One region of the Vreelandella neptunia genome, then DNA from elsewhere that is predicted to be linked to it. Evidence: predicted binding sites of a transcription regulator. Region 1 holds the regulator's gene; each other region holds the start of a gene.
What was found. Region 1 encodes sigma-54, which starts transcription at its own class of promoters, with help from an activator protein. Its sites were predicted from a motif close to TGGCACNNNNNTTGCTNT; they were not measured.
Positions count from the first base shown of each region.

Region 2: a site for sigma-54 is predicted at 1,885-1,902, ahead of SR894_RS20555 (urease accessory protein UreD). Genes of this name have one in related genera too.
Region 3: a site for sigma-54 is predicted at 1,961-1,978, ahead of glnA (glutamate--ammonia ligase). Genes of this name have one in related genera too.

Region 1 is NZ_CP140255.1:1,605,423-1,608,702, reverse strand. Features, by position in the region: gene lptB (LPS export ABC transporter ATP-binding protein) at 1-278, shown strand, start outside; gene SR894_RS07315 (RNA polymerase factor sigma-54) at 408-1,823, shown strand; gene hpf (ribosome hibernation-promoting factor, HPF/YfiA family) at 1,921-2,229, shown strand; gene SR894_RS07305 (PTS sugar transporter subunit IIA) at 2,234-2,704, shown strand; gene rapZ (RNase adapter RapZ) at 2,787-3,280, shown strand, end outside.
Region 2 is NZ_CP140255.1:4,456,453-4,459,732, forward strand. Features, by position in the region: gene ureC (urease subunit alpha) at 1-277, opposite strand, end outside; gene SR894_RS20545 (urease subunit beta) at 274-594, opposite strand; gene SR894_RS20550 (urease subunit gamma) at 619-921, opposite strand; gene SR894_RS20555 (urease accessory protein UreD) at 959-1,843, opposite strand; gene SR894_RS20560 (diguanylate cyclase) at 2,071-3,280, opposite strand, start outside.
Region 3 is NZ_CP140255.1:156,726-160,005, reverse strand. Features, by position in the region: gene SR894_RS00840 (DUF4124 domain-containing protein) at 1-210, opposite strand, end outside; gene glnA (glutamate--ammonia ligase) at 333-1,739, opposite strand; gene SR894_RS00830 (hypothetical protein) at 2,273-2,896, shown strand; gene SR894_RS00825 (acyltransferase family protein) at 2,959-3,280, opposite strand, start outside.

The sequences.
Region 1 (3,280 bases):
GTTCGCTAGCCACAGAGCCCGCTTTTATTCTGCTTGATGAGCCTTTTGCGGGCGTTGACCCCATCTCGGTAGGTGATATTAAAAGCATTATTCGTGCGCTTAAACAGCGCCATATCGGCGTGCTGATTACTGATCACAACGTGCGTGAAACCCTGGATATTTGCGATATCGCCTATATCGTCGGCGATGGGCAAATCATCGCCAGTGGCTCGCCGGCTTCGATTCTCACCAATCAAAAAGTAAGGGACGTGTATTTGGGCGCCGATTTTCGTCTGTAACAGTTTCGCCTTCATCGCCCCTAAATAGCGCTTTAAAACAACTTTACTACCAATGGCATGCTTATTGCACTTGCGCCAAGCACTCACTCGCACTAGGGTGGAGCATTCTGATTAACGAGTGGTTCTCAGATGGTCATGAAAGCTTCTCTCCAACTGCGTATCGGCACACAGCTGACCATGACGCCCCAGTTGCAGCAGGCCATTGCGCTGCTGCAACTCTCTACGCTGGATCTTCGTCAAGAAATTCAGCAGGCACTTGATGCCAATCCCATGCTGGAGCAGGAAGATGAATTTAGTGAGCAGGCTGTCAGCGAGCCTAAGGAAGAAGAGTGGTCAGAGAGCATCCCTACTGAGCTCTCGGTAGATAGCGACTGGTCAGATACCTATCAAGATATGGGCAGTCAGGGGGGTAGCAGCAGCGAAGGCCCTGATTTTGAGCGTCAGGCAGCAGGGCAAAGCCTGCATGGCCACCTGCTATGGCAGCTTGCCATGACCGATTTTAGCGCCCGCGAGCAGCTTGTCGCGGAGAGTTTAATCGACGCGCTCGACGCTAACGGCTACCTAACCCAACCGCTCAACGACATCCGTGAAGGCCTGCGCGCCCAGGGCATTGACGGGCTTAGTCAACGCGAAGTGGAAACCATTCTGCTCAAGCTCCAGCAGTTTGAGCCGACCGGCATCTTTGCCCGGGATCTGCGTGAATGCTTGATGCTGCAGCTCGCCGCCCTCCCCGATGATACGCCACTGCTGGTTCCCGCTCGCCGTTTAGTGCGGCAGTTTCTCGAAGCGCTTGGTAAAGACGATATGCGCCTGCTGAAGCGCCGCCTAGGGCTCGACGACGAACAGTTGACCGACGTCATCCTACTGATTCGCAGCCTAGACCCACGGCCAGGCAGCGCTTACGGCGACACCGACGATAGCTATGTTACCCCCGACCTAGTCGTGCGCCACGATAACGAAGGCTGGCACTTAGAACTCAACCCAGAAGCCCTGCCAAGGCTGCGCATTCAGCCGGACTACGCCAGCTTGATTAAGCGAGCGGACAAGAGCCAGGACAATCAGTTTCTCAAAGAACACCTCCAGGAAGCGCGCTGGCTGATCAAAAGCCTCTCTAGCCGAAACGATACGCTGCTGCGTGTGGGTCGCGAAATCATTACCCGCCAGATTGGCTTTTTGGAGCACGGTGAAGAAGCCATGAAGCCATTGATACTGGCCGATATTGCCGAAGCCGTCGAGATGCACGAGTCGACTATTTCACGGGTAACGACGCAAAAATATATCCATACACCTCGAGGCGTGTTTGAACTCAAATACTTTTTCTCAAGCCAGGTGAGCGGTCAAGATGGCGATAGCCATTCCAGCACTGCCATCCGGGCACGTCTCAAGAAACTGATTCAAGAGGAGCCGCCCGGCAAGCCGCTTTCAGATAGTCGCTTAGTGACGCTGTTAGGCGAGGGAGGGATTCAAGTGGCGCGTCGTACGGTGGCGAAATACCGTGAAGCCATGGGCATTCCCTCATCTAGTGAACGGCGCCGTTTGCGCTAACTTCGCTAACGTTTCAGGGAAACTCTCGACAAGGGCTTTGCAACGCGGCAAAAAGGGTTACAATCGAAGTACAGTCCGATGGATAAGGAGCACGTCAATGCAAGTAAATATCACTGGTCATCACGTAGAACTGACTGACGCCTTGCGTGACTATGTCAACGAAAAGCTTGAGCGTGTAGAGCGCCATTACGACAATATAACTACGGTGCAAGTCACCTTATCAGTGGAGAAAGAGCGCCAGCAGGCCGCCTGTACGCTGCACGCAGCAGGTGCTGACTTACATGCGGAAGCCCTAGACAGTGATATGTACGCCGCTATCGACGCGCTAGCGGATAAAATCGACCGTCAACTCGTTAAACACAAGGAAAAAGCACAAGCTCGCGCCCAAGGCGCTGGTGTGCGTTAATTCAATGACGTTGGAAACCATACTCCCCCCGGAACGTGTTCTGTATGACGTACCCGGGGGTAGCAAAAAAAGGGTGCTGGAGTTTTACAGCACCTTTATTGCCCAAAATATCCCCAGCCTGGACAGCCAAGAAGTGTTTAGCCGTTTAATCGGCCGCGAGCGCTTAGGTAGTACGGGTATTGGTAACGGCGTGGCTATTCCCCATGCGCGGAGCCCCCACTGCACCGCCCCTATCGCCGGGTTTTTAAAGCTGGCTGAAGCAATCGATTTCGATGCTATCGACGGCGATCCGGTAGATCTGGTATTTGTCCTGTTGGTACCCGAAGAGGCAGATGACACGCATCTCTCACTACTGGGGCAGGTAGCGACCATCATGAATGATGCGGACACGCGCCAGCAGCTGCGTAAAGCAGCCAGCCAGCGCGAACTGCTCGAGCTGATTACCGCTAAAATTCGCGAGCAATCAGCGACCTAAGGGTCTGAAAGCCTGTTCAGGGCACAGCAGATTATTCGCTCACCACCCTCAACGCAGCTTGATCAAAGCAAAGAGAGACTCTATGCAACTGGTGATCATTAGCGGCCGCTCCGGGTCAGGTAAATCTATCGCCTTGCAAGCGCTGGAAGATCTTGGCTACTACGCGATTGACAACCTCCCCGCTATGCTGCTGGGATCATTGGTGGATGAACTGCGTGACCAGGGCGATCGCACCCATCTGGCGGTCAGTATTGATGCCCGCAATTTGCCGGGAGCGCTGGAGCGCCTACCCTCTTTGTTAGAGGAGTTGCGTCAGCGTAAAATCGACTTTCAAGTGATTTACCTAACTACCGACGCACGCATACTGCTTGAGCGCTACTCTGCTACTCGGCGACGCCATCCGCTGACCCGCGATAGCGAGATGACCCTGGAAGAGGCGATCAATAAAGAGGAGGAAACGCTGGAGGATATTCGCGACCTGGCCGACCTTTTGATCGATACATCACGGTTATCGGTGCACGATTTACGTCGCCGTATTACCGACCAGGTAGCGCATCAACGGCGCGATAAGCTGAC
Region 2 (3,280 bases), 2.1 Mb from region 1:
TTTGAATGCCCACGTCGGCTTTGACGATACCCCACCAGTCTAGAATCAGTGCGTTGGTAATCACGGTATCCATGACCGTGTCGTCAGCGCGCTGACTTTGACCCATGCCGTCGCGGATGACCTTGCCGCCGCCGAATTTTACTTCATCGCCATAGTGGGTAGCGTCTTTTTCGACTTCAATCCAAAGCTCGGTATCGCCCAGGCGCACACGGTCGCCCACCGTGGGGCCGTACATATCGGCGTAGGCTTGCCGACTGATCTTGTTAACCGGTTTCATTGTTTACCTCCATCGAGCGCACCCATAACATCGCCACGGAAGCCGTAAATTTCCCGCTTGCCCACATAGGGAATCAGCGTGACTTCGCGGGTCTGGCCGGGCTCAAAGCGAATTGCCGTGCCTGCGGCCACGTCCAGGCGAAAGCCTCGGGTTTTGTCGCGATCAAACACCAGCGCCGGGTTGGCTTCGGCGAAGTGGTAGTGGGAGCCGATCTGGATCGGACGGTCGCCGGTATTGGCCACCTCGACGCTAATCCGCTCACGCCCCGCGCACAGCTCGATTTCACCTTCTTTTAACTTGTACTCACCGGGAATCATTTGGTTGCTCCTTTCAATCGCCCCTCAAACAATAGGCGTATGGACAGTGACCAGCTTGGTGCCGTCGGGGAAAGTGGCTTCCACCTGCACTTCGTCGACCATCTCGGCGACGCCGTCCATCACATCCTCACGGCTAAGGATCTCGCGGCCATAGCTCATTAAGTCCGCCACGCTGCGGCCATCCCGGGCGCCTTCCATAATCTCGAAGCTGATCAGCGCCACCGCTTCCGGGTAGCTGAGCTTTAAACCACGCGCCTTGCGGCGCTCCGCCAGTTGGGCGGCGGAGAACAGCAGCAGTTTGTCTTTGTCTCTCGGGGTTAATTCCATGGAACGTGTCTCCAGCAGGGCATCGCAGTGATGCCAATTAGGTTAGCCAAATTCGTGGTGTATGCGCTTCACGCTCGATCCACCGGGGGCGCAGCAGTTGCCAGGCCTGTTCGCATAACGCCCAGGCTTCGTTGCGCGAGTTGCCCAAATAGCGCAGCAGCAGAACACCGTGGCGGACGGTAACAGCCCAGTGCGGGTTATCCGGCAGCGCTTCACGCAAGGCTTCAATGGCCGCAGGCGCGTCGGCAATCCCCACCGCCCAGAGCGTGGCCTGCACCGTGGCACCGCCCTGACCCCAGCGCCCGGCAAAGCGTGGGTGTAGTGGGTCTAGCGGCTGGCGCTCTAGCCACAACGGCTTGCCATCCAGGGTTAAGCGGAAGTGCTGCTCAATGCGCCCGGAAACATAGGGTAAGTCGCTAGCGGGGCGGCCTAGCGCCATCACTTCCCAGCCCAGGCAGCGAGCGCTGCCGTGAAGATCAATTTGGGTGCGCTGCTCGCCCTTGGAGCCATCAAAGGCGATGGTCTCCTGAGGTAGCCATTCAAGTGTCGCGTCATCTTCAACGCTCAACCGGGTGTGCTGCGTCCAGGCCACGCCCTGGCTGTCGGCTTTATAGAGTTTATTGGCGGCCGGGGTCGTCAGGAGCGCATGGGCACCGCTCTCTACATGAGCACTAATGGTAAGCGCATCGCCGCTGACTAATCCGCCAGGCGGGTGAAGCACATAAACATGGCAAGCCTCACTACGCCCTTCGGGATAGAAAGGGCGCTGCACCCGCAGCGGCCCCTGATGGCGCGCCTGCACCATGCGAGTGGCGCCGTCGCGATGGGCAAAGGTGAGCGCTAACGAAGCCGCCCAGTGGCGGCCTGCATCGAAGCGGTGGCCGGAGGCAATGTGTGGTTTGGCGAGTTCGCACAGGATCATGGGTTGCTATCGCTTCCTTTTCACTAAGCCTTTAACTTATAGAAGCAATTAATGCGCCAAAATGGTGAAAAGCCCTACTGTGCGGTCAATGGTATGGATGAAAGGCGATGACTGGCAGTGCTACGCACCCGCGCGCACCAAAACGGCGCGAAAACAGACCTTTAATGCACCAAATAAATGCATTCGCTGCTGTTTTAGCGCTCAGCCTGCACTCACTCTTCACACCATTACTGCACAACGACCCGGTCACGCCCACCGCGCTTAGCTTCATAAAGGGCTTGATCAGCCCGCTGCAGGGAGTGGTGATAGTCCGGATGGCCATCGTGAAGCGTTACACCCACGCTAACCGTCACGTTAAGCAGCGTATCGGCACCGGCGAGCATCGGCTCCTTAGCCACCGATTGGCGCAAACGCTCAGCAAATAACCGGCTGCCGTCGTGGTCAGTATTGACCAGTACAATCAAAAACTCCTCGCCACCCATGCGAAACACGTAATCTCCCCCACGGGTGGAGCGATCAAGGATGCTTGCCACCTGCTGCAGTACGTTGTCGCCAGCGTCATGCCCATGGGTATCGTTGATCGATTTGAAGTGATCGATATCGACCATCAACAGCGCAAAGCAGTGCTCCGAGTGGCGGGCAATGTCTATTTCGCGGCTAAGCACCACTGACAAAAACTTGCGGTTGAGTAACCGGGTCAAGCTGTCGCGTCCTGCGTCCAAACCTGAGGCGCGCTGCAACACATCGTCGAGTAGCATCAACACCGTACGGGCAGCGTCACGAATCTCGCCGAGTGCTTTCAGCCGCTGGCTAGGATCTTCATGAAGCAGCACTTCCAGCCATTCACAATCCACTTGCTTTATATGACGTGAGATAGTGGCAATTTCCGGCGCGCCCTCAAACGCATGGCAAGCTTTATGTAAGTACCACAGCCCAAAATCGGAATTCGATAACCGCGGCAGCGTGGCGATATCCTGCTGGGCGGCGACGGCAAACATCAGTGCGTTTTCCCAGTTCAGCAGCGCCGAACGCTGGCGTTCACGCTCGTCGCCAATGTTCTGGGTGAGTGAAAACAGCTTGTACGCTTCTTCAGTGCGCGCATTACGGTCACTGGCCACCGAGTAGGCGTGGCTCATGATTTCCATGGCCATATCGATATGGTCGGAGACGTACACCGACGCATCCCCAGGCGATAGCGGGCTTTTGAACGTGGCGTTGATCTGCTCATAAAACGCCTGCTTAAGCTGCCGTGCTCCGCTTAGCACCAGGTTGACCGGTATATCGATACGGGCATGCACCTGCCCCACTTTTTCCTGCTGCTCAACCAGGGACTCAAAATCGGCGTGCTCGACGGCAAACATGGCCTTCAGCCAGCGCTGCATTGAGGGGTGTAAACGCTGCTCCACTTGAGCGTTGGAGAGGAACAGCGAAGCATGG
Region 3 (3,280 bases), 1.4 Mb from region 1:
GAGAGCAGCGCTTAACGCAGGCGGCAGGCTGGGCAACGGCGCTAATTCCAACGCCTCGCCACCGCTACCTGGGTTATCGGTAAAGGTAACGTTGCCGTGCTGATCGGTCACCCGATAAACCGTCTGCCCGAACGCCGAGCTAACCACTACTCCCACGCCTAAGAGAGCTACCAGCACACTGCTTATCGCTACTGTATTGATTTTGCTCATAGCTCTCCTTGCCACGCTTCTAAGCCCCTAATAACAAAAAACCCCGCCGTAGCGGGGTTCTCTTAGCAATCATTGTTACCACCGCCTGGCTGATAGTAACAGCCAGGGGCGAGTAACGCTGATTAACAGCTGTAGTACATATCAAACTCGATGGGGTGAGTGGTCATACGAATACGCTCCACTTCTTCCATCTTGAGTTCGATGTAGGCATCGATCATTTCGTCAGTAAACACGCCGCCTTCGGTCAAGAACGCACGGTCAGCGTCGAGGGCTTCCAGTGCTTGATCCAGGCTGTGCGCCACAGTCGGTACTGACTTGCCTTCTTCTGGCGGCAGGTCGTACAGGTTTTTGTCCATGGCATCGCCAGGGTGGATCTTGTTCTTGATACCGTCGATACCCGCCATCAACATGGCAGAGAACGCCAGGTAGGGGTTGGCAGTCGGATCAGGGAAGCGCGCTTCAACACGCTTGCCTTTCGGGCTAGCGGTGTAAGGAATACGGATTGAAGCAGAACGGTTACGGGCACTGTAGGCCAGCATGACCGGCGCTTCGAAGCCAGGCACCAGACGCTTGTACGAGTTGGTAGAAGCGTTAGTAAAGGCGTTCAGGGCACGGGCGTGCTTGATGATGCCGCCGATGTAGAAAAGCGCCATTTCAGACAGGCCAGCGTACTCGTCACCGGCGAACTGGTTGTTGCCATCTTTCCAGAACGACTGGTGTACGTGCATGCCCGAACCGTTATCACCGACCAGCGGCTTCGGCATAAAGGTGGCCGTTTTGCCGTAAGCATGCGCCACGTTGTGGATCACGTACTTCATTTCCTGAACTTCGTCAGCTTTCTTCACCAGCGTGTTGAATCTAACGCCGATTTCGTTCTGGCCTGCGTTGGAAACCTCGTGGTGGTGCACCTCGACGGTCTGACCAATCGCTTCCAGGGTGTTACACATTGCACCACGAATATCGTGGAAGCTGTCGACCGGAGGAACCGGGAAGTAGCCGCCTTTAACGCGCGGGCGGTGACCCAGGTTGCCGCCTTCTACTTGACTATCAGTTGCCCAAGCACCTTCCTCGGAAGTGATTTTGTACATGGAACCCTGGATATCAGACTTCCAATGCACTTCGTCAAAGATAAAGAATTCAGGCTCAGGACCGAAGAACGCGGTGTCGCCCAGGCCAGTTGACTGCAGGTAAGCTTCTGCACGCTTAGCGATAGAGCGCGGGTCACGATCATAGCCTTGCATAGTGGCCGGCTCGATGATGTCACAGCGCAGTACCAGCGTGGCATCTTCGGTGAAGGGGTCGAGGTAACCCGTGCCATCTTCCGGACGCAGAATCATGTCGGATTCGTTAATGCCCTTCCAACCTTCAATAGAAGAGCCATCGAACATTTGGCCATTTTCGAAGAATTCTTCATTCACATCTCGCGCAGGCACGGTCACGTGCTGCTCTTTACCGCGAGTGTCGGTGAAACGCAGGTCTACCCATTTAACATCGTGTTCTTCAATTAGCGCGAGAGTCTTGGCTGACATAGTGTCCTCCGGTATGAGCGTGGCTTAAAGCTAACGACAGTAAGCTACCGATAAAAGTGTTGTTCGACAAAATACGTGCTTAACCGCACGTTTGTCATTCTTGTTCGCTCAACGTTTGTCTGACATTGATTCACAAATCGCTCAGCGAGCATTTCAGACCGGCTATCGTTTTAGCACGCCGTAAGGCATATGCCTACGGCCCGCTAGCCGCTTGCAAATACAATGCAGAGAGCATGCCAACACTGCACCAATATGGCATGAAAAAACAACAACTATTTGTTTTATAAACATTAAAAAATGGACTCCAATGCTACTTGATGACGCATACCGGCGAAACAGAGCTTTCACAGTCGTGTAAAAACCCCATAACGCACCAAAATAGAACAAAAATAGTTTCTCGCGCTCACTTATGGTGCATAGAGAATACTGGGCTCTCATTTTTAGCTCGCAAGCTTTTTTACTTGCTACCCAAATAAACCGGATACTACAATAAATTACAATTTGATAGGTTTGCTCACAATCGGAGTCGGCAAATGGGATCGGTCTGCTTTATCGTTGATGCCATGGTGACGGGTGAGATGTTGCCACGCCACTTAAAATCCATACGTAAATCCGGTGTTGCCGACCACTTGCTGCCCATTTTGGTGACGGCCACTCAAGCCCAAGAGCGCCTGAGTGCTATTGAGCAGCGTTACCACACTCACTCGCTGATTACGCCAGCGCGGCCTCTGGGAGCTCGCCTCAATAAAGCCGCGTCTTCCAGCCAAGCGGAGTGGCTCATCATCGCGCTGCAGAAAAAACCGCTGCCAGCCGACCTATGGGGTGCGCTTTATCCCCAGCTCAACACCTACACCCTTGACGCCTTGATTATCGGCCTTCCCCAGCCATCGCTGCCGGAGCGTATCCTGCGGCGCTTGATGGCCAGCGCCTTGATATTCCCGCCCTACATTGCCGTTAGGCGCGCCTGGCTTGAACGCTTGGGTGGGTTTGACCCTGAGCTGGACGATGACAGCGCGATAGACGATTTTCTGCAGCGTTTACACACCTGCCCCACTCGTTTGAAAACCTACAGCGGACACCTACTGAGCCAAGCGGAGGAGCCAGCCCCCTCCGTGCAGCCTAACGCATCCGATGCGGCTTTCACGACACCGCCCTGATACGCTTTCTGCCGCTCTCCTCTAACATTTTTTACTGGCTACTCCTTACTGACCTACCCTTGCTAACTTACCTTCAACCGCTTGCCGAACAGCATCGCACCGAGCGTGGTGGTATTGGCCAGTTTATTCAGCCCCACTGAACCAACGACACCAACCACCATAAGCAATAGCGCATATATGCCAACGGGTAACGATAACGGCTCGACCACCAGATCGGTGAGCACAAAGAACATGGGGTGAGCCAAGTAAATACCGAACGAATAGGCATTGACGTGACGCACCCACAAAGGCGCAGGCCGCCCGGCCAAGTAACGCATAGCGCAGAGCGTAAACAACACAAAGAACGGGATTACCCATACCTCTTTGGAAGAGAACGCTAGCCAG